4 regions of the Streptomyces sp. NPDC033165 genome follow, and region 1 is predicted to be linked to each of the others. Evidence: riboswitches for the same ligand, from Rfam matches in the RefSeq annotation. Region 1 holds a riboswitch; each other region holds the start of a gene.
The links. Region 1 has a riboswitch for cyclic di-AMP ahead of ACZ5WC_RS25585 (M23 family metallopeptidase). Riboswitches for the same ligand answer to the same signal wherever they lie in the genome.

Region 1 (4,654 bases):
AGCTGTCCCATCTGCCGCACATCGGGCGGGTGGCGATCCAGACGAATCTGAGCTGCCGCACCGGCTGGCTGGCGGACGCCGACCCGGAGCGGGTCGCGCTGTGGTGCACGTACCACCCGGGGCAGACTCCGTACGAGCGTTTCCTCGGCCGGTGCCGGGAGCTGTCCGGGCTCGGGATCCGTTACAGCGTGGGCGTGGTGGGTTTCGACGAACACCTCGACGAGGCGCGGCGGCTGCGCGCGGCGCTGCCCGAGGAGGTCTACCTGTGGGTGAACGCGGCCGAGGGGCATACGTACACCGACGAGGAGGCGGAGCTGTGGACGGAGCTGGACCCCCTGTTCCCGTACAGCAGGCATCCGCACCGCTCGGCCGGGCTGCCCTGCCGGACGGGTGAGTCGGTGGTCTCGGTGGACGGCGACGGGACCGTGCGGCGCTGTCACTTCGTCAAGGCGGAGCTGGGCAATCTCTACGACGGCAGCTACCGCCGGGCGCTCGGCCCGCGGGCCTGTCCGATCGCTGTGTGCGACTGCCACATCGGCTATGTGCACCTGGAGACGCTGCCGCTGTACGACGTGTTCGCGGGCGGTGTCCTGGAGCGGATACCGGCCGGACCCGGGGTGGGCATGCCTTCGGACGGGCTCGTGGTGCCGAGCCCGTCCCGGCGTACGCTCCCTCTGCTGGAGCCGTGACCTCCGCGACCGCTACAGCGGCAGGAGGTCGGGACGCTTCGCCTCGACGTGGTCGCCGGAGGACTCGCCGCGCAGCCGCCGCCCGATCCACGGCACGAGGTACTCCCGGGCCCACTGGATGTTGTCGCGTCCCTCGTCGAAAGTGCTGCGCTGGGCCCGCGGCGGCCAGGGCTGGTCGGGATCGGCCGGCACGTCGTGGCCGAGGACCTGGGCGGCGCGCAGCGCGACGCGGGTGTGGCCCTCGGGCGACAGGTGGAGCCGGTCGTTGTCCCAGGCTCGGCGGTCCTGGACGGAGCGGAGCGACCACAGGTCCAGCACCGGGCAGTGGTAGCGGTCGGCGATGGCCCGCAGATGGACGTTGTACGTGGCGATCTTGCCGCGCATGTGGCGCAGCACCGGAACGCCCCGGGTGTCGAAGCCGGTGGTGACCATGACCGTGCCGACGGCGTTGCTCAGATCGGCGACCGCCCGCTCGAAGCGCTCGGCCAGGTCGTCGGGGTCGGCCCCGGGCCGGATGATGTCGTTGCCGCCCGCGCAGAAGCTGACCAGGTCGGGGGCCAGCTCCTTGGCGCGGGGGATCTGCTCCTCGACGATCTGGTCGAGGAGACGTCCGCGTACGGCGAGATTGGCGTAGCGGAAGTCCCCGTGCGGGGAGTCCTCCGGGCTGGTCGCCACGTCGGGGGCCGGGAGCCGGTCGGCGAGGAGCACCGCGAACCGGTCCGCCCAGCCGACGAAGGTCCCGTCGGGGCCGGGGTCCCCGACGCCCTCGGTGAAGCTGTCGCCAATCGCCGCGTACGACCCGATGATGTGCTGCTGGTTGTTTCTCGAATCGTCTGCCACAAGCACCTATCCTGCACCGTTCAATGTGACCTACGCGACCGTAATATGGGGTTGACGGGTGGTGAGATAGACCACCCGGTCAGGTTTTGGTAAAGCTGGAATAAGCGGAGGGGCGGTGCGCCGCCGCGCACCGCCCCTCGCTCATTTCTTGTTGCCCTCGGATCAGAGGGAGACGCCGTGCTGTCGCAGGTAGGCGATCGGGTCGACGTCGGAGCCGTAGCCCGGGCCGGTGCGGACCTCGAAGTGGAGGTGCGGGCCGGTGGAGTTGCCGGTGGAGCCGGAGAGCCCGATCTGCTGGCCGCCGGTGACGGTCTGGCCGACGGAGACGCTCAGCGAGGACTGGTGGGCGTACTGGGAGTACATGCCGTCCTCGTGCTTGATGACGACCTCGTTGCCGTACGAACCGCTCCAGCCGGCCGAGACCACGGTGCCCGGGCCGATGGCGCGGATCGGGGTGCCGGAGGGGGCCTGGAAGTCCGAGCCGGTGTGGTAGCCGCTGGACCAGCTGGAGCCGGAAGCGCGGTACTGGGTAGTGACGTTGGCGTTGGCCAGCGGGGTCGTCCAGCCGGAGCCGGTCGCCTCGGAGGAGCCGGTCCGCGCGGAGCTGCCGGAGCCCTCGGAGTCGTCGGCGGAGATCGTGTCCGGCTTCGGGTCCTCCTTGGGCGCGGCCTTGGAGGCGGCCTTGGGGGCCTGCTCGGCCTTCTTCGGGGCGGCCTGCGGAGCCGGGGCGGACTTCTCAGCCTTCGAAGGCGCGGCCGGGGCGGACGCCTTGGCTCCGAGGGTCAGTTTCATGCCGGGGAGGATCAGGCTGGGGTTCTCGCCGACGGTGGAGCGGTTGTCCTTGTACAGCTTCTGCCAGCCGCCCTTGAGCTGGTGCTCGGCGGCGATCTTCGACAGGTAGTCACCCCGGACCACGGAGTAGGTCTTCGGGGCGGCCTTCGACGCGGCGGGGGCGGTCTGCGGCGCGGTGTGCGCGGCGGCGACCGACGCGGCGGCGGGCTTGACCGCGGGAGCGGCCTGCTGCGCGGCACTGGCTCCGGTGGCGCCGATGAGCGGGAGGGCGAGTGCGGCGCCGCCGGTCCCCGCTGCGAGCACGCCGCGGGAGATCGGGCCGGACTTCGGACGGCGGTGCTTACCCTTTGCGGGCATGGGGAATTTCCTCTCCGGCGCCTGCGAGGTGAGCTGTCGGGTTCGGGCTGGAGATGCCCGGTCGCACGGTGGCGACTTCACCCCGAGCCGGTCCGGATCGCTCCGGGTCGGCGACTTACCTGGGTCCCCCGCTCCTGCCACACGTGAGTGGGTGGGTGCGAATTCCGGGCGGCGGCAGGATTAGGCGGTCCGCCCGGATTGACGGTGACCGTAAACGAGTCAGGACGAGCAGAACAAGCCATCGGTTGCGCGCGGGAATCATGGATTCGATCGCGGTCCGGATTTCCGGTCACACTCCGTGGATTACGGATCTTGGCTTTCCGTACGGGCAACGGGAACGGGCCGGGGAGCGATCACCACGGACCGTCACGGATATGATCCCGCTCACCCACGGAATCCCATCTCCCCCATTAGCGGGGCATGTTCTGCGAAATGCACCAATACGGACATGTCGCGGGCGGGGCTCGTGATGCGGCGTCAGACACACCCCCGCGACACCCCGGCCGGAGCGGGCAACCGTAATGATTTTCCGTCGAATCGATGTCGTATCGTCACGGGAGCGCCCTCGCCGGCGAGCCGCGCCGGCGCCAGAGATCCCAGGAGCCCCCGTGACACAGCAGGTGCCGCAGGTCCCGCCGGCAGAGACCGTCCTGACCGGAGTCCGCAACTTCCGCGACGTGGGCGGGCTCCCCACCACGGACGGGCGGCACACCGCCTTCGGCCGGCTCTACCGCAGCGGCCACCTGGCGCACGCCACCGCCGAGGACGCGGCCTTCCTCGGCGGGCTCGGGCTGCACACGGTCTTCGACTTCCGCAATTCCGCCGACCACCGGTTCGACGGGTACGACATCGAGCTGACCGGTGTCCGCAATGTCAGCATTCCTCTCTCGGACCCGGCCGACGGCGCCGAGTTCTGGCGCCTGGTCCGCGACGGGAACATCGAGCAGCTGCGCTCGATCCTCGCGGACGGCCAGGGCACCGAGCGCATGATCCGGATGTACCGGTCGACGATCAAGGACCGCACCGCCGAGCACAGCCGGGTCCTGCACGCACTGGCCGAGGACAGCGTCCCGGCGCTGATGCACTGTGCCGCGGGCAAGGACCGGGCCGGGCTCTCGATAGCGGTCTCGCTGCTGGCGGTCGGCGTCGAGCGCGAGGCGATCGAGACGGACTACCTCAAGTCCAACGATCCCCACCGCCGGTACAAGGTGCAGCGCGCCGACATGTCCGAGACCGGGATGTCCCCCGAGGTGATGGAGCTCCTCAACCCGCTCTTCGGGGCGCAGCGCGAATACCTGGCGGCGGCCTTCGCGACGATCGAGGAGATCTGGGGTACGACGGACCGCTACCTGACGGAGGGGCTGAAGGTCTCCCCCCAGACCCGGGAGCGGCTGCGCGAGCGGCTGCTCGACCAGGGCTGACGAGCTCGTGCGCGGTCAGCGGGTCACTCCGCGCCCGCCACCACGAAGAGCAGGTAGAGGAAGGCCGCGATCACATGGCCGACCACGAGGTAGGCGAAGAGCCGGATCACGAGGCCGCGCGGCATCCTGCGCTCCTGCGAGTCACCCTTCTTCGGGTGCCGCGGGCTCAGCGGGTCGTAGTGCTCGGAATCGGACATGACGGTCCTCTCTGCCGGCCTCGCGGCCGGTGGAACGAAGGGCTCAGCGCACGTGGAGGGCGTTGCCGAGGCAGAGCTCGGCCGCGGGGCTCTGGAGCAGGGAGTGGACGAAGAGCAGTTCCGCGCCGCCGTGGTCCAGAGCCGCGATCCGGTGCGGGGTGAGCGAGTCGAAGTGGGCGCTGTCGCCGGGGCCGAGGTCGTGCACGGTGTCGCCGAGCCCGACCCGCAGCCGCCCGCCGAGCACGTACAGCCACTCCTCGCCGGGGTGCACCCGGACCAGGTCACCCTGGGCCCCGTAGGGCACCCGGACGCGCAGCGCCTGCATCGCACGGCCGGAACCGCCGGCCTGCCGGTACAG
Region 2 (4,654 bases), on a different contig from region 1:
GCGATGTGTTCGAGCAGGGCGGAGGCGACGCCACGGCCCTGGTGGGCGTCCTGGACGAGGAAGGCGACCTCGGCCTCGTCGGCGGGGGCGGAGGCGGGGCGGCCCCGGTCGTCGATGCGGTCGTAGCGGACCGTGCCGATGAACTCGCCGCCGATCGTGACGGCCAGTCCCACCCGGTCGACGTAGTCGTGATGGGTGAAGCGGTGCACATCCCGGTCGGATAGCCGGGGATACGGGGCGAAGAACCGGTAGTACTTCGACTCGTCGGACACCTGCTCGTAGAAGCTGACAAGTCGCTCGGCGTCGTCCGTGGTGATCGGCCTGATGCGCGCGGTGCCACCGTCGCGGAGCACCACGTCCGCTTCCCAGTGGTCGGGGTACGCGTGATGCGGACTCTGCTCCGGCGTGGGCTGCATGGACAAAGCCTACGGCGGGCATCCCGGTCGCGGAGGGATCGGTACCGGGGCAGTCTGATGAGGCCCGGCCGAGGGCGGCCGGGGCGCGGGGCCCGGACGGGAGGCCGGGCACAGCACTGCGCACCGCATGAGAGACTGGTCTAGACAACCGTTGATATGTGAAGGGCAGAACCATGGCTGAGCGCCGCGTAAACGTCGGTTGGGCCGAGGGCCTGCACGCCCGCCCCGCTTCCATCTTCGTCCGTGCCGCCACGGCGTCCGGCGTGCCGGTGACGATCGCCAAGGCCGACAGCAGCCCGGTGAACGCCGCCTCCATGCTCGCCGTGCTCGGCCTGGGCGCACAGGGCGGCGAGGAGATCGTCCTCGCGTCCGACGCGGATGACGCCGAGGCCGCTCTGGACCGGCTGGCGAAGCTGGTCGCCGAGGGGCTGGAAGAGCTTCCCGAGACCGTCTGACCCGTCCCGCCCGCCCCACGGGCGATCCGCCCGCCCCCACCGGACGGAAATACGTGAGAGCCGCGACCCCTTGCCGGGGCTGCGGCTCTTTCGCTTTCCCGGAGATATCCGTGCACCGGGAATTCGGGCAGCACGAATACCACCCTCCGCAATTACTCCCCCTTTGTATACGGCGCGATTGTTAATGACGGGCACTCGCGATGTTTACGCCAGGTTGCGAAGTGCTCACCCGGGGCCCGGCGGCCGCGCGGTGGCCGGGCCGGTCCGGGCGGCGGAGCCGGTGGGCCGCCACCGCGCGTTCCGCGTGCTGGGCGGTGAGCGCCCTGGCCCGCTCGGCGTCGCCCCGTGCCACGGCGTCCACGATGGCGCCGTGCTCGGCCCAGGAGTCGGCCGGGCGGACCGGCTGTTCGACCGCGTACATCCAGGCGATCTTGTGCCGGAGCTGGGTGAGCAGCGCGATCAGGCCAGGGCTCCCGGAGGCCTGGGCGAGGGTCTCGTGGAACCAGCCGCCCAGCGAGCGCAGATCCTCGCCCTCGCCCCGGCGGGCCCGCTCCTGACCGAGCCTCACCAGCCCGCGGAGCACCTTGAGGTGGGCGTCCGTACGGCGCTGGGCGGCGCGCGCGGCACCCAGCGGCTCCAGGAGCATCCGCACCTCCAGCAGGTCGGCCGCCTCCTGCTCGGTGGGCTCGGCGACACAGGCGCCGGCGTGCCTGCGGGTGACGACGAAGCCCTCGGACTCCAGGGTGCGCAGCGCCTCACGGACCGGGACGCGGGAGACCCCGTACCGCCGGGCCAGCAGCTCCTCGGTGAGGCGGCTGCCGCGCTCGTAGACACCGGAGACGATGTCGTCACGGATTGCCGTGCATACCGAATGCGCGGGAATGCGCATGTCCGAACCTCCGCCTTAATCCCCGCGAAACGCGGCCGCCCGACGTCTGTTCCGTGACTCTATTGCAATCCGCCGGAATTTCCGACGGCAGGCCGGAATCCATGGATATCAACTGGCCGGAGAAGGCCTGTCGCACACCCCGGTACGAGGGATTCCGCCGGAATTGCCGAAGGCCCCGGCGGGGAGCCGGGGCCTTCGGGAAGCGGGGTGCGCGGGTGGGGTCAGACGTTCAGACCGTGGGAGCGCAGGTAGCCGACGGGGTCCATGTCGGAGCCGTAGTCGGGGGTGGTCCGGGCCTCGAAGTGCAGGTGCGGGCCGGTGGAGTTGCCGGTGGAGCCGGACAGGCCGATCTGCTGGCCGGAGGCGACGCTCTGGCCGACGGAGACGCCGATCGAGGAGAGGTGGCCGTACTGGGTGTACGTGCCGTCAGCCATCCGGAGCACGATGTTGTTGCCGTACGCGCCGCCCCAGCCGGCCTCGACGACCGTGCCGGCGCCGACCGCGACGACGGAGCTGCCGGAGGGGGCCATGAAGTCCACGCCGGAGTGGCTGCCGGAGGACCAGAGCGAACCGCCCGCCTTGTAGCCGGTGGTGACGTGGGATCCGGCGACCGGGAGGTGGAAGGCGTTCAGGCGGGCGCGCTCGGCGGCGCGGGCGGCGCGGGCCTTCTCCTCGCGGATCTCCTTGGCACGGGCCTCGGCCTTGCGCTCGGCCTCCGCCTTCGCCTTGGCCTTGGCTTCGGCGGCGGCCTTGGCCTTCGCCTTCGCGATCGCTTCGGCCTGCTGCTGCTGCGCCTTCGCCTGGGCGTCGATCTGCTCGGCGAGGGTGGCGTCGAGGGCGATGGCCTGGGTGAGGCCGGTGTCGACGACCTTGGGCGCCTCGGCGTCCGCGGCGAGGGCCGGAGAGGCCAGCGAGCCGAGGACTCCGGTGGTGGTCAGAGCCGCGATTCCGGCGGCCTGGGCGCTCCGGCGCGTGAGGCGGCTCGGGGCACGGTGCTTCCCGGTGGCACGGGTGAACGCCATGAAGGGGCTGATCCTTTCCTTCCCTCTCGCCTACCGGGTTAGCTGACGGGTTCGGAGCAGGAAGGTCTCCTACGGATCGCCGCGCCGGGTGTGGCGCGGATCTCCGATTCACCCCAGGGACTGCGTGGGTCCCCGGCTCCCCAGGCTCGCGCCTGACGGGGACTCGGCGATCGCTGCCCGGCGCCGCGGATGCGGCATACGGGTGACGGACAGCGGAGCCGACGCTAAGCGGGCCGCCTTCCCATCACCAAACGGACAAGGGGATTTGTCGCACATCCCACAGGGCAGACAGGCAACCTCTCCACCAAATCCGACCAACTGCCTCAATAGGGCAAAAAGGGAGGACCCCGACGAACTGCTGTTCGTCGGGGTCCCGTTTGCCCCGTTGCGGTGCGCTTGCGTCAGCCGGTGACGACGGAGACCTCTCCGATGCCGAGCGCCTTTACGGGCTCCTCGATCTGAGCGGCATCCCCCACCAGGACCGTGACCAGCCGGTCCACCGGGAAGGCGTTGACGACGGCGGCGGTCGCCTCCACCGTGCCCGTCTCGGCGAGCCGGGCGTAGAGGCGGGCCTGGTAGTCGTCGGGGAGGTGCTGCTCGACCTGGTCGGCCAGGGTGCTCGCGACGGAGGCAGCGGTCTCGAACTTCAGCGGGGCGACGCCCACCAGGTTCTGCACGGCCGTCTCGCGCTCGGCGTCGGTCAGCCCCTCGGCGGCCAGCGTCCGCAGGACCTTCCAGAGGTCCTCCAGCGCCGGTCCGGTGGACTCGGTGTCCACCGAGCCGCTGATCGCGAGCATGGCCGCGCCGCCCGAGTCGGGGCCGCTGGAGCGCAGCACCTGGGCGAAGGCGCGCACGCCGTAGGTGTAGCCCTTCTCCTCGCGCAGGACCCGGTCCAGCCGGGAGGTGAGGGTCCCGCCCAGGCAGTACGTGCCGAGCACCTGTGCGGGCCACACGCTCTCGTGCCGGTCGGCGCCGATCCGGCCGATCAGCAGCTGGGTCTGGACCGCGCCGGGGCGGTCCACGATGACCACACGGCCGGTGTCGTCCGCGGTGATCGGCGGGACCGGGCGGGCCTGGCCCGCGTTGCCCGACCAGTCGCCGAGGGTGTCGGCCAGCAGCGCGTCCAGGTCGATGCCGGTGAGGTCACCGACGATCACGGCGGTCGCGGTCGACGGGCGGACGTGGGCGTCGAAGAACGCGCGCACCGCGGCCGCGTCGATCTGGCGCACCGTCTCCTCGGTGCCCAGACGCGGACGGGACATCCGGGCGGTGGCCGGGAAGAGCTCCTTGGAGAGCTGCTTGGCGGCGCGCCGGGACGGGTTGGCCTGCTCGTGCGGGATCTCGTCGAGGCGGTTGCCGACGAGGCGCTCGATCTCGCTCTCGGCGAAGGCCGGGGCCCGCAGCGCCTCGGCGACCAGACCGAGGGCCTTGGCCAGCCGGGAGGCCGGGACCTCCAGGGAGACCCGGACACCGGGGTGGTCGGCGTGCGCGTCCAGGGTGGCGCCGCAGCGCTCCAGCTCGGCGGCGAACTCCTCGGCGCTGTGCTTGTCGGTGCCCTCGGACAGCGCCCGCGACATGATCGTGGCCACGCCGTCCAGGCCCTCGGGCTCGGCCTCCAGCGGCGCGTCCAGGAAGATCTCCACGGCGACGACCTGCTGGCCGGGGCGGTGGCAGCGCAGCACGGTCAGCCCGTTGGGCAGGGCGCCTCGCTCGGGTGCGGGAAAGGCCCACGGCCGGGCGGTGCCCGGGGTCGGCTGCGGGTGGTACTCCATGGCTACTCCAGTCACGGCGGCGTCGCTCACTTGTCCGCCCCCTCGGGTGCTTCGGTGCCTGCCGTGTCCTCGACGGCCCCCTCGTCCTCGGCCGGCTCGA
Region 3 (4,654 bases), on a different contig from region 1:
GTGGCGGCCCCGGCGAGCGCCAGGGTGGCCGCGGTGCGGGCAGCAGGGCCGGTGAGCGGGCGCTGCTTGGGTTTTCGGTGAGCTGACCTGCGGTGCGCTGCCACGGGGGCGGCATCCTTCCTGTCGGCTGCCCGCCGGGGGATGCCGACGGGGTCCGGGATGGACGCTAATCCGGGCGCGGAGAAAAGAGTCGGCATGACAGCTATTGCCCTGATGTGACGTTTCGCCGTTCACGGATGATCAGGGTCATTCAAGATGACCAGGTTCATTCCATCGGGATCACTCATGGGGGAAGTACGCAAGGAAGGCTCGCCTCACTGGAAGGTGGAACCTTCGCCATGGCTAGGCTCCGGAGCCATGGACGTACTCATCAAGGTCTTCGTCGCCCTGCACATCATCGGCATCGCCTCCCTGCTGGGCGGCTTCCTGACGCAGATGAAGGCCATGGGGGCGGGCACCGCCCGCTTCACCCCCGCCATGCTGCACGGCGCGCTGACCATGCTCGTCACCGGCATGGTTCTGGTCGGCCTCAACCAGGCCGACGACCAGGCCGTGAACAACGTCAAGATCGGCATCAAGCTCGCGCTGCTGGTCGTGATCCTCGCCCTCGTCTACGTCAAGCGGGACGACGAGACGGTCGACAAGGGCGCGTTCGCGGCGGTCGGCGGGCTGACGGCCGCCAATATCTTCATCGCCACGATCTGGACCTGAGCCCGAGCATCCCCGCTCGGAACGCCCGCGCCCCTGGGCGGGATGCTGTGTTCATGCCCATACACATTCCCTTCAGACGTTCCGCCGCCGCTGTCATCGTCGCCGCCGCACTGACGGCGTGCGGGACCCAGCAGGGCGGCGAGGTGCGATCGGCCGCCTCGGCCGCCGCGTCCTCCGCGAGCCCCCAGCCCTCCTTCAGCCCCCGGCCGCTGTGCGCGCGGTCGGACCGGACGCCCGAGGAGCCCCCCGCCTCCTCCGCTCCCGTCCCGGACGAGGGCGGCGACCGCCAGGATGCGGGCCAGGGTCACCCGGACATGCCCCCCAACTACGGGGACAACCACGCGTACCGCATGGCGGGGAAGCTGACCGAGGAGGCCCGCGGCCGGGGAGAGGCCTCGGCCGAGCTCATCCGGGGCGAGTTGGAACAGGCCGTGCGGGAGGGCGACCTCAGTGACGAGCGGCTCAAGAAGGCGCTGAAGAAGCTCGGCTGCGGCGAGGAGCACGGCGTCTACGTCGGCCACGGCTTCTACAGCGTCCACACGGGGAACGCCTGTGTCTCCGGGAACGTGTCGCAGGACGGGATCACGAGCAACGTGCACGGGGCCTACATCGAACCCCAGCCCGGAACGGGGCCCTGTGTCAGGAACCAGGGCGGTCACTGACCCGGGCGTCGGTACCGACCGGGGGCCCGGGCGGTGGCGGCAGCTCCCGGCACCCCGGGCACCCGGCACCCCGCTTCCCCCTACTACGCCGGGCGCACGCTCCCGTAGATCGGCATGTAGTAGATCGACTCCTCGCGCACGTTCGCACCCGGCTTCGGGGCGTGGATCATCATCCCGTCGCCCTTGTAGATGCCGACGTGGCTGATGTCGTCGTAGAAGAAGACCAGGTCACCGGGCTGGAGGTCGGCGGTGGCGACCCGGGTGCCGACCTTCACCTGGTCCCAGGTCGTCCGGGGCAGGTCCACGCCCGCCTCACGCCACGCCGACTGCGTCAGCCCCGAGCAGTCGTACGAGGACGGGCCCGAGGCCCCCCACACGTACGGCTTCCCGATCTGGGCGCGCGCGAAGGCCAGCACCTTCTCCGCCTTGGCGGCGTAACCGCTGCCCGCGCCGGTGCCGGAGCCCGTACCCGTACCCGTACCGGAGCCCGACCCCGTACCGCCGCCCGACTCTTTCGCGGCCTCCTTGCGGGCCTTCTCCTCGGCCTCGGCCCGCTGCTTCGCCTCGGCGGCCTGCTTGCGGGCCAGCTTCTCCGCCTTCTCCCTGGCCTCGGCCTCCTTCTTGCGCTCCAGCTCAGCCAGCCGCGCCTTCTCCTCGGCGGTCAGCCGGGAGAGCAGGGACCGGGCCTCGGTGAGCTTGGTCTGCACGTCCTTCTTGCTGGCGGCGAGCGTGGCCTGCGTCTCGGTGAGGGTCTCCAGGCTCTTCACCGCCTCCGCGCGCTTCTTCGCCGCCGAGGCCTGCTGCGTACGGAAGTCGACGACGGCCTTCTGCTGGCGTTCCGTCACCCGGCTCATCAGCTGGTTCTGGTCGAAGTACCCCTGCGGGTCGTCCGCCAGGAAGAACGTCGCCGTGGGCGCGATGCCGCCGCTGCGGTACTGCGCCGCCGCATACGAGCCCAGCGCCCGGCGCGCCTCGTTGATCTTCTCGGCCCGCTTCGCCACGTCGGAGAGCAGCGTGTCGACCTTCGCCTGCTGGGCCGCGGAGGCGGCCTTGGCCCGGTTGTACTCCTGGGTCGCGGAGCCCGCCTGCCGGTAGAGGGCGTCGACCTTCTTCCGGACTTCCTCGACGGCGGGCTTGGGCTCGGTGGGCGCGGCCGTCGCGCTCTGTGTGGAGAGCAGGGTGACGGAGGCCAGCGCGGCCGTCGTCAGCCCGACGGCGGGTGTGGCGGTGCGCACTTTCGCGCGCGGCTTGCGATGCGATGCCAAGACCGGCATCTCCTTCCGTGGACCGCCTACCGGGTCAGCTGTCGGGTTCGGACGGGAACGGAAGGCTGTCCTACGGTCCGGACGGGGGAGGTACGGACCGATTCACCCCGGTTGTGCGTGTGGGTCCCCGGTTCCGAACTGCCGCGAGGGCAGGCCGGATTCGGCGGAGGTGTCCGTCAGGCGCGGTTCGCCTCAGGGAGGTACGGATCACCTGACCGAGCACGCTAGCCAACCGGCCCCGCCGCTGGGAAGGACGATGAGCGATATGCCCGATACATTTTCGTGACCTTTGCGGATCAGGGACCCCGCACCCCCTCCGACCGGGCACTCCTTCACGGAACGTGGACGTCCGCTGTCCGTGCGTACCGGTGTGTACGGCCCCTTCCGGACTTCGGCGGAAGGTTGTCAGTGCGGCCGCCTAGACTCGGGAGGCGATGAGCAGCCTCTTTGACGACAGCTTCCTGACCGGCCTCCAGCCCGCGGAGGACGGTCCTCCGCCGCCCCCCGAGGACCACGCACCCGAAGCGGTGCCGGAGGGACTCTTCGAGGGCGTCTTCGACGCGCCCCCGCCGCCCCGGGACGGGTACTACCGCGACGGTCACCCGCGCCCGGTGATCGACTCCGCCGCGCTGCTCGACGGGCTCAACACCGAACAGCGCGCCGCTGTCGTGCACGCCGGGTCCCCGCTGCTCATCGTCGCCGGGGCAGGCTCCGGCAAGACCCGGGTGCTCACCCACCGCATCGCCCACCTGCTGGCCGAGCGCGGGGTCCACCCCGGACAGATCCTCGCGATCACGTTCACCAACAAGGCCGCGGGCGAGATGAAGGAGCGCGTCGAGCAGCTCGTCGGCCCGCGCGCCAACGCCATGTGGGTCATGACCTTCCACAGCGCGTGCGTCCGCATCCTGCGCCGCGAGTCCAAGAAGCTCGGCTTCACCTCGTCGTTCTCGATCTACGACGCCGCCGACTCCAAGCGCCTGATGGCCCTGGTCTGCCGTGACCTCGACCTGGACCCCAAGCGCTATCCGCCGAAGTCCTTCACCTCCAAGGTCTCCAACCTCAAGAACGAGCTCATCGACGAGGAGACCTTCGCCGGGCAGGCTGCCGACGGCTTCGAGAAGACCCTCGCCCAGGCGTACACGCTCTACCAGGCCCGCCTGCGCGAGGCCAACGCCCTGGACTTCGACGACATCATCATGACGACGGTCCATCTCCTCCAGGCCTTCCCGGATGTCGCCGAGCACTACCGCCGCCGCTTCCGCCACGTCCTGGTCGACGAGTACCAGGACACCAACCACGCCCAGTACACGCTGGTACGGGAGCTGGTCGGCCCGGCCGGGGAGCACGACGCCCCCGCCGAGCTGTGCGTGGTGGGCGACGCGGACCAGTCGATCTACGCCTTCCGCGGTGCGACGATCCGCAACATCCTCCAGTTCGAGGAGGACTACCCGGACGCGACGACGATCCTCCTGGAGCAGAACTACCGCTCCACGCAGACGATCCTCTCCGCCGCCAACGCCGTCATCGAGCGCAACGAGAGCCGCCGCCCCAAGAACCTCTGGACCAACGCCGGCAGCGGCGCCCGCATCACCGGCTATGTCGCGGACACCGAGCACGACGAGGCCCAGTTCGTCGCCGAGGAGATCGACCGCCTCACCGACAAGGGCGACGCCAAGGCGGGCGACGTCGCCGTGTTCTACCGGACCAACGCCCAGTCCCGTGTCTTCGAAGAGATCTTCATCCGCGTCGGCCTGCCCTACAAGGTCGTCGGCGGTGTGCGCTTCTACGAGCGCAAGGAGGTCCGGGACGTCCTGGCCTACCTCCGTGTCCTCGCCAACCCCGAGGACACCGTCCCGCTGCGCCGCATCCTCAACGTGCCCAAGCGCGGCATCGGCGACCGCGCCGAAGCGATGATCGACGCTCTCTCGCTGCGCGAGAAGATCTCCTTCCCGCAGGCGCTGCGCCGCGTCGACGAGGCCTACGGCATGGCCGCCCGCTCGGCCAACGCCGTCAAGC
Region 4 (4,654 bases), on a different contig from region 1:
GGCTGCGCCGGCTCGTGTCCAAGGCGTTCACCCCGCGCCGGGTCGCGGAGTTCGCGCCCCGGGTGCAGGAGCTGACGGACCGGCTCATCGACGACTTCGTCGAGAAGGGGGAGGCCGATCTGATCCATGACTTCGCCTTCCCGCTCCCCATCTACGCCATCTGCGATCTGCTCGGCGTCCCGCGCGAGGACCAGGACGACTTCCGGGACTGGGCGGGCATGATGATCCGGCACGGCGGCGGTCCGCGTGGCGGGGTGGCGCGGTCGGTGAAGAAGATGCGCGGCTATCTCGCCGAACTCATCCACCGTAAAAGGGAGAATCCGGGCGACGACCTGATCTCCGGGCTGATCCGGGCCAGCGACCACGGCGAGCACCTCACGGAGAACGAGGCCGCGGCGATGGCGTTCATCCTTCTCTTCGCCGGGTTCGAGACGACGGTCAACCTCATCGGGAACGGCACCTACGCACTGCTGCGCCACCCCGAGCAGCGCGCCCGGCTGGAAGTCTCCCTGGACGCGGGGGAGAGCGGGCTGCTGGCCACCGGGATCGAGGAACTGCTCCGGTTCGACGGGCCGGTGGAGCTGGCGACCTGGCGGTACGCCACCGAGGCGCTGACGCTGGGCGGGCAGGAGATCGCCGCCGGCGATCCCGTGCTGGTGGTGCTGGCGGCCGCCGACCGGGACCCTGAGAGGTTCGCGGAACCGGACACTCTGGACCTCGCACGGAGTGACAATCAGCACCTCGGTTACGGTCACGGCATCCACTACTGCCTGGGAGCGCCGCTGGCCCGGCTGGAGGGCCAGGCCGCACTGGCCACGCTGCTGAAGCGGCTTCCTGGCCTGCGACTTGCGGCAGAACCTGCCGATTTGCGCTGGCGCGGCGGCCTGATCATGCGTGGACTGCGGACTCTCCCGGTCGAGTTCGAGCCCGGAAGCCGTCTCGAAAAAGGTGACTCGCTGTCAACTCTGTGACTTTCGCGTGATCTGCGCTGCATCGACTTGTGACATGCGTTCGAGTCCCGCTAGGTTCACGGTTCGACGCGTCGGCCGCATGTTGCCCACGCGTCACTTGCGCACCGTGCATGCGCGGATTCCCGCGGCGCGGTGCTCAAGTCACTTGCTTGTCAGTCGCACGGAAGGCATACCCATGGGCTCCGCGAACGGCAGACACCGCCGCCCTCGCCAGGCACCCGCCATCGTCGTCGCCGCAGGCGTGACGGGATCGGCCATCGCCATCCCGCTGCTCGGCGCGAGCGGCGCACACGCGGCCGAGTCCGCCACCTGGGACCGGGTCGCGGAGTGCGAGAGCGGCGGCATGTGGAGCGCCGATCTCGGCAACGGCTACTACGGCGGGCTCCAGTTCTCGCAGGAGACCTGGTCGGCGTACGGCGGCACCACGTACGCGCCCCGGGCCGACCTCGCCAGTCGCTCGCAGCAGATCGCCGTCGCCGAGAAGGTCCTGGACGACCAGGGGGCGAAGGCCTGGCCGAGCTGCGCGGTGATCTCCGGCCTCGCGGTGGACGGCAGCCTGCCGGGAGTCGACCCGGGCACCGCACCCTCGGATGAGCCGACGTCAGCCCCGACCGACGAGACGGATGTGTCCGGCGAGACGGGTGAATCGAGCACGGTCGACCAGGCTGATGGAAGCGGCAAGGGCGACAAGGACGACAAGGGCAATAAGGGAAGTAGAGGAAGTAAGGGCGATACGCCTGATACGTCCGCCGGTGCGGGCGACGGCGCCAAGGGCGACGGCGACGGCGGCGCGGGAGAGGAGAGCGGCGCCCCCGACCCCTCGGCGACCCCTTCCGCCCCGCCGGCGTCCGAGGCGCCCGACGTCTCGGAGCCCTCCACGGCCCCCGACGCCTCGACGGGCGACGAGCGCGAGGCCGGCGGCAAGCACCGGGGCGCCCCCGCGCCCGAGGAGGCCGACGCTGCGGGCGGGGACGGCCCCCGTGAGTCCGGTCGGCATGCTTCGCGGGGCGAGGGTGACGCACGGGACGGCGGCGCGGTCGCCGGTGACTACGTCGTGCAGCCCGGGGACAGCCTCTGGGCGATTGCTGACGCACAGAAACTTCCCCAGGGGTGGACCGGTCTCTACGAGGCCAACAAGGACCTCCTGGGCTCCGACCCGGACCTGATCCTCCCCGGTCAGAGCCTGGACGTGGGGCTGGGGCAGGGTGCTTCCGAGGGCGCGGGGGAGCCCGCCGCCAACTGATTCAAACTCGGGAAAACGCCCCGAAACCCCGGGCAGTTCAGAGGCCTATGTCCACTTTTGTGTAAGTGAGACATGGGTCTCTTTGCTTCAACTGGCCCAGCTCGCCCGGCTCGTCCGGGCGCATCGCCTCCGACCTGCGGAAACAGTCCGCCGTCCCTGGTCAGTTCGGGTCGATTGCCCCCTATGTCCATCTTTGAATGTCGGGGTTGCCTGTGTTTACGGTCGGAACCGCTCGCACCGCGGGCCCCGTCGACCGTCACGCCGAATCCTGCCGTCGGTCGAGGGGAACAGACGCGTAAGCGCCGTAGGCAGGAGCGGGGGAACCAAGGTAGGCCGCCGGATCCGTACGGGACCGGCTTGGGGTGAAGTCGTGCGAGCCGCGCGACCGGGCAACTCATCAGCCCGAACCCGACAGCTCACCTCGTAGGCGTCGGTGAGGAGATTCGTTCCATGCTGCTGAACAGCAAGGGCAAGCACCGCCGCCCGTCCAAGGCCGTCCGTCTCGCCACCCTCGCGGGTGTCACCGGTGCCGCCGTCGCCGTCCCGCTGATGGGCGCGACCAGTGCTTCCGCGGCCTCCGTCGAGACCTGGGACGCCGTCGCCCAGTGCGAGTCCGGCGGCAACTGGTCCATCAACACCGGCAACGGCTACTACGGCGGGCTCCAGTTCTCGCAGTCCAGCTGGGCCGCCGCCGGAGGTACGCAGTACGCCGCGCGCGCCGACCTGGCCACCAAGGGCCAGCAGATCGCCACCGCCGAGAAGCTCCTCGACATGCAGGGCCCGGGCGCCTGGGCCTGCGCCGGTGCGGGCGGTCTCACCAACGACGGTGTGGACCCGGGTGTGAACACCGGCTCCGGCCAGGCGCAGCCCGAGCGCCAGGCCGAGCAGCCCACCACGCGCAGCGAGCAGCGCACCGCTCCGCAGGCCGAGAAGAAGGCCGAGAGCAAGAAGACCGTCACCACCCCGACCGGCGAGAAGGTCAAGAAGGGTGACGGCGAGTACAAGGTCAAGCCCGGCGACACGCTGAGCAGCATCGCCGAGAAGGAAGACGTCAAGGGCGGCTGGAGCAAGCTCTTCAAGCTCAACGACGACATCGTCGAGGACGCGGACCTGATCTTCCCGGGTCAGCAGCTCCACCTGAAGTAAAACGCCGTCTCTCCTCCCCGGAGGGAGGATGCCCGGCGGCCCCTCCCTCGCACGGCTCCCCGGCCCGGCGCGCTCACCCCCGTGCGCGCCGGGCCGGGGTCTTTGGGTGTGCGGGGCGCGGGGTGGCCGGGGGCGGATGCGTTCACCTCTTGTCGGCAACTTGCCGGCAGTGCTTGTTACTGAGCAGTAGATTTTTGGAGTTTTGTCCCGTCATGCAGGTCCTTGGGCCCTTTTTCGTCCCAGGAGGCGGGCGGTCGGCCGGCTCACGCGGCCGGGCCGGTTAGGCTCGTGTCGCAAGGCCACAGTGACCCTGCACAACCAGTGTCATATCCCAGAAGGAGATGCCTCGTGCCGTCCATCGACGTCGTCGTAGCCAGGGAAATCCTCGACTCCCGGGGCAACCCCACGGTCGAGGTCGAGGTTGGCCTCGACGACGGCAGTACGGGTCGTGCTGCCGTTCCGTCCGGCGCCTCCACCGGTGCGTTCGAGGCCATCGAGCTTCGCGACGGTGACCCCAACCGCTACCAGGGCAAGGGCGTCGAAAAGGCCGTCCTCGCCGTCATCGAGCAGATCGGCCCGGAGCTCGTCGGGTACGACGCCACCGAGCAGCGCCTCATCGACCAGGCGATGTTCGACCTGGACGCCACCGAGAACAAGGCCTCGCTCGGCGCGAACGCCATCCTCGGCGTCTCGCTGGCCGTCGCCCACGCCGCCTCCGAGGCGTCCGACCTGCCGCTCTTCCGCTACCTCGGCGGCCCGAACGCGCACCTGCTGCCCGTTCCGATGATGAACATCCTGAACGGCGGCTCGCACGCCGACTCCAACGTGGACATCCAGGAGTTCATGATCGCCCCGATCGGCGCGGAGTCCTTCTCCGAGGCCCTGCGCTGGGGTGCGGAGATCTACCACACGCTGAAGAAGGTCCTCAAGACCAAGGGCCTGTCCACCGGACTCGGCGACGAGGGCGGCTTCGCCCCGAACCTGGAGTCCAACCGCGCCGCCCTGGACCTCATCGTCGAGGCCATCAAGGAGGCCGGCTACGTCCCGGGCCGTGACGTGGCGCTCGCGCTCGACGTGGCCGCGTCCGAGTTCTACAAGGACGGCGTCTACGAGTTCGAGGGCAAGTCCCGCTCGGCCGCCGAGATGACCGAGTACTACGAGGAGCTCGTCTCCGCGTACCCGCTGGTCTCCATCGAGGACCCGCTGTACGAGGACGACTGGGCGGGCTGGAAGATCATCACCGACCGCATCGGCTCCAAGGTCCAGATCGTCGGCGACGACCTCTTCGTCACCA

Region 2: another riboswitch for cyclic di-AMP. It lies ahead of ACZ5WC_RS11500 (M23 family metallopeptidase); the one in region 1 lies ahead of ACZ5WC_RS25585 (M23 family metallopeptidase).
Region 3: another riboswitch for cyclic di-AMP. It lies ahead of ACZ5WC_RS06195 (C40 family peptidase); the one in region 1 lies ahead of ACZ5WC_RS25585 (M23 family metallopeptidase).
Region 4: another riboswitch for cyclic di-AMP. It lies ahead of ACZ5WC_RS17490 (transglycosylase family protein); the one in region 1 lies ahead of ACZ5WC_RS25585 (M23 family metallopeptidase).

The regions. Positions count from the first base shown of each region.
Region 1 covers NZ_JBVIPK010000012.1:144,250-148,903, reverse strand. The annotation lists gene ACZ5WC_RS25595 (STM4011 family radical SAM protein) at 1-689, shown strand, start outside; gene ACZ5WC_RS25590 (SGNH/GDSL hydrolase family protein) at 702-1,529, opposite strand; gene ACZ5WC_RS25585 (M23 family metallopeptidase) at 1,692-2,678, opposite strand; cyclic di-AMP (ydaO/yuaA leader) riboswitch at 2,682-2,842, opposite strand; gene ACZ5WC_RS25580 (tyrosine-protein phosphatase) at 3,287-4,099, shown strand; gene ACZ5WC_RS25575 (DUF6126 family protein) at 4,123-4,296, opposite strand; gene ACZ5WC_RS25570 (helix-turn-helix domain-containing protein) at 4,340-4,654, opposite strand, start outside.
Region 2 covers NZ_JBVIPK010000004.1:61,331-65,984, reverse strand. The annotation lists gene ACZ5WC_RS11515 (bifunctional acetate--CoA ligase family protein/GNAT family N-acetyltransferase) at 1-416, opposite strand, end outside; gene ACZ5WC_RS11510 (HPr family phosphocarrier protein) at 590-871, shown strand; gene ACZ5WC_RS11505 (GntR family transcriptional regulator) at 1,053-1,760, opposite strand; gene ACZ5WC_RS11500 (M23 family metallopeptidase) at 1,982-2,782, opposite strand; cyclic di-AMP (ydaO/yuaA leader) riboswitch at 2,795-2,961, opposite strand; gene ACZ5WC_RS11495 (M16 family metallopeptidase) at 3,184-4,554, opposite strand; gene ACZ5WC_RS11490 (M16 family metallopeptidase) at 4,581-4,654, opposite strand, start outside.
Region 3 covers NZ_JBVIPK010000002.1:393,470-398,123, forward strand. The annotation lists gene ACZ5WC_RS06180 (C40 family peptidase) at 1-104, opposite strand, end outside; gene ACZ5WC_RS06185 (hypothetical protein) at 358-711, shown strand; gene ACZ5WC_RS06190 (hypothetical protein) at 765-1,373, shown strand; gene ACZ5WC_RS06195 (C40 family peptidase) at 1,457-2,647, opposite strand; cyclic di-AMP (ydaO/yuaA leader) riboswitch at 2,646-2,814, opposite strand; gene pcrA (DNA helicase PcrA) at 3,073-4,654, shown strand, end outside.
Region 4 covers NZ_JBVIPK010000006.1:332,533-337,186, forward strand. The annotation lists gene ACZ5WC_RS17480 (cytochrome P450 family protein) at 1-971, shown strand, start outside; gene ACZ5WC_RS17485 (transglycosylase family protein) at 1,147-2,214, shown strand; cyclic di-AMP (ydaO/yuaA leader) riboswitch at 2,505-2,659, shown strand; gene ACZ5WC_RS17490 (transglycosylase family protein) at 2,665-3,360, shown strand; gene eno (phosphopyruvate hydratase) at 3,709-4,654, shown strand, end outside.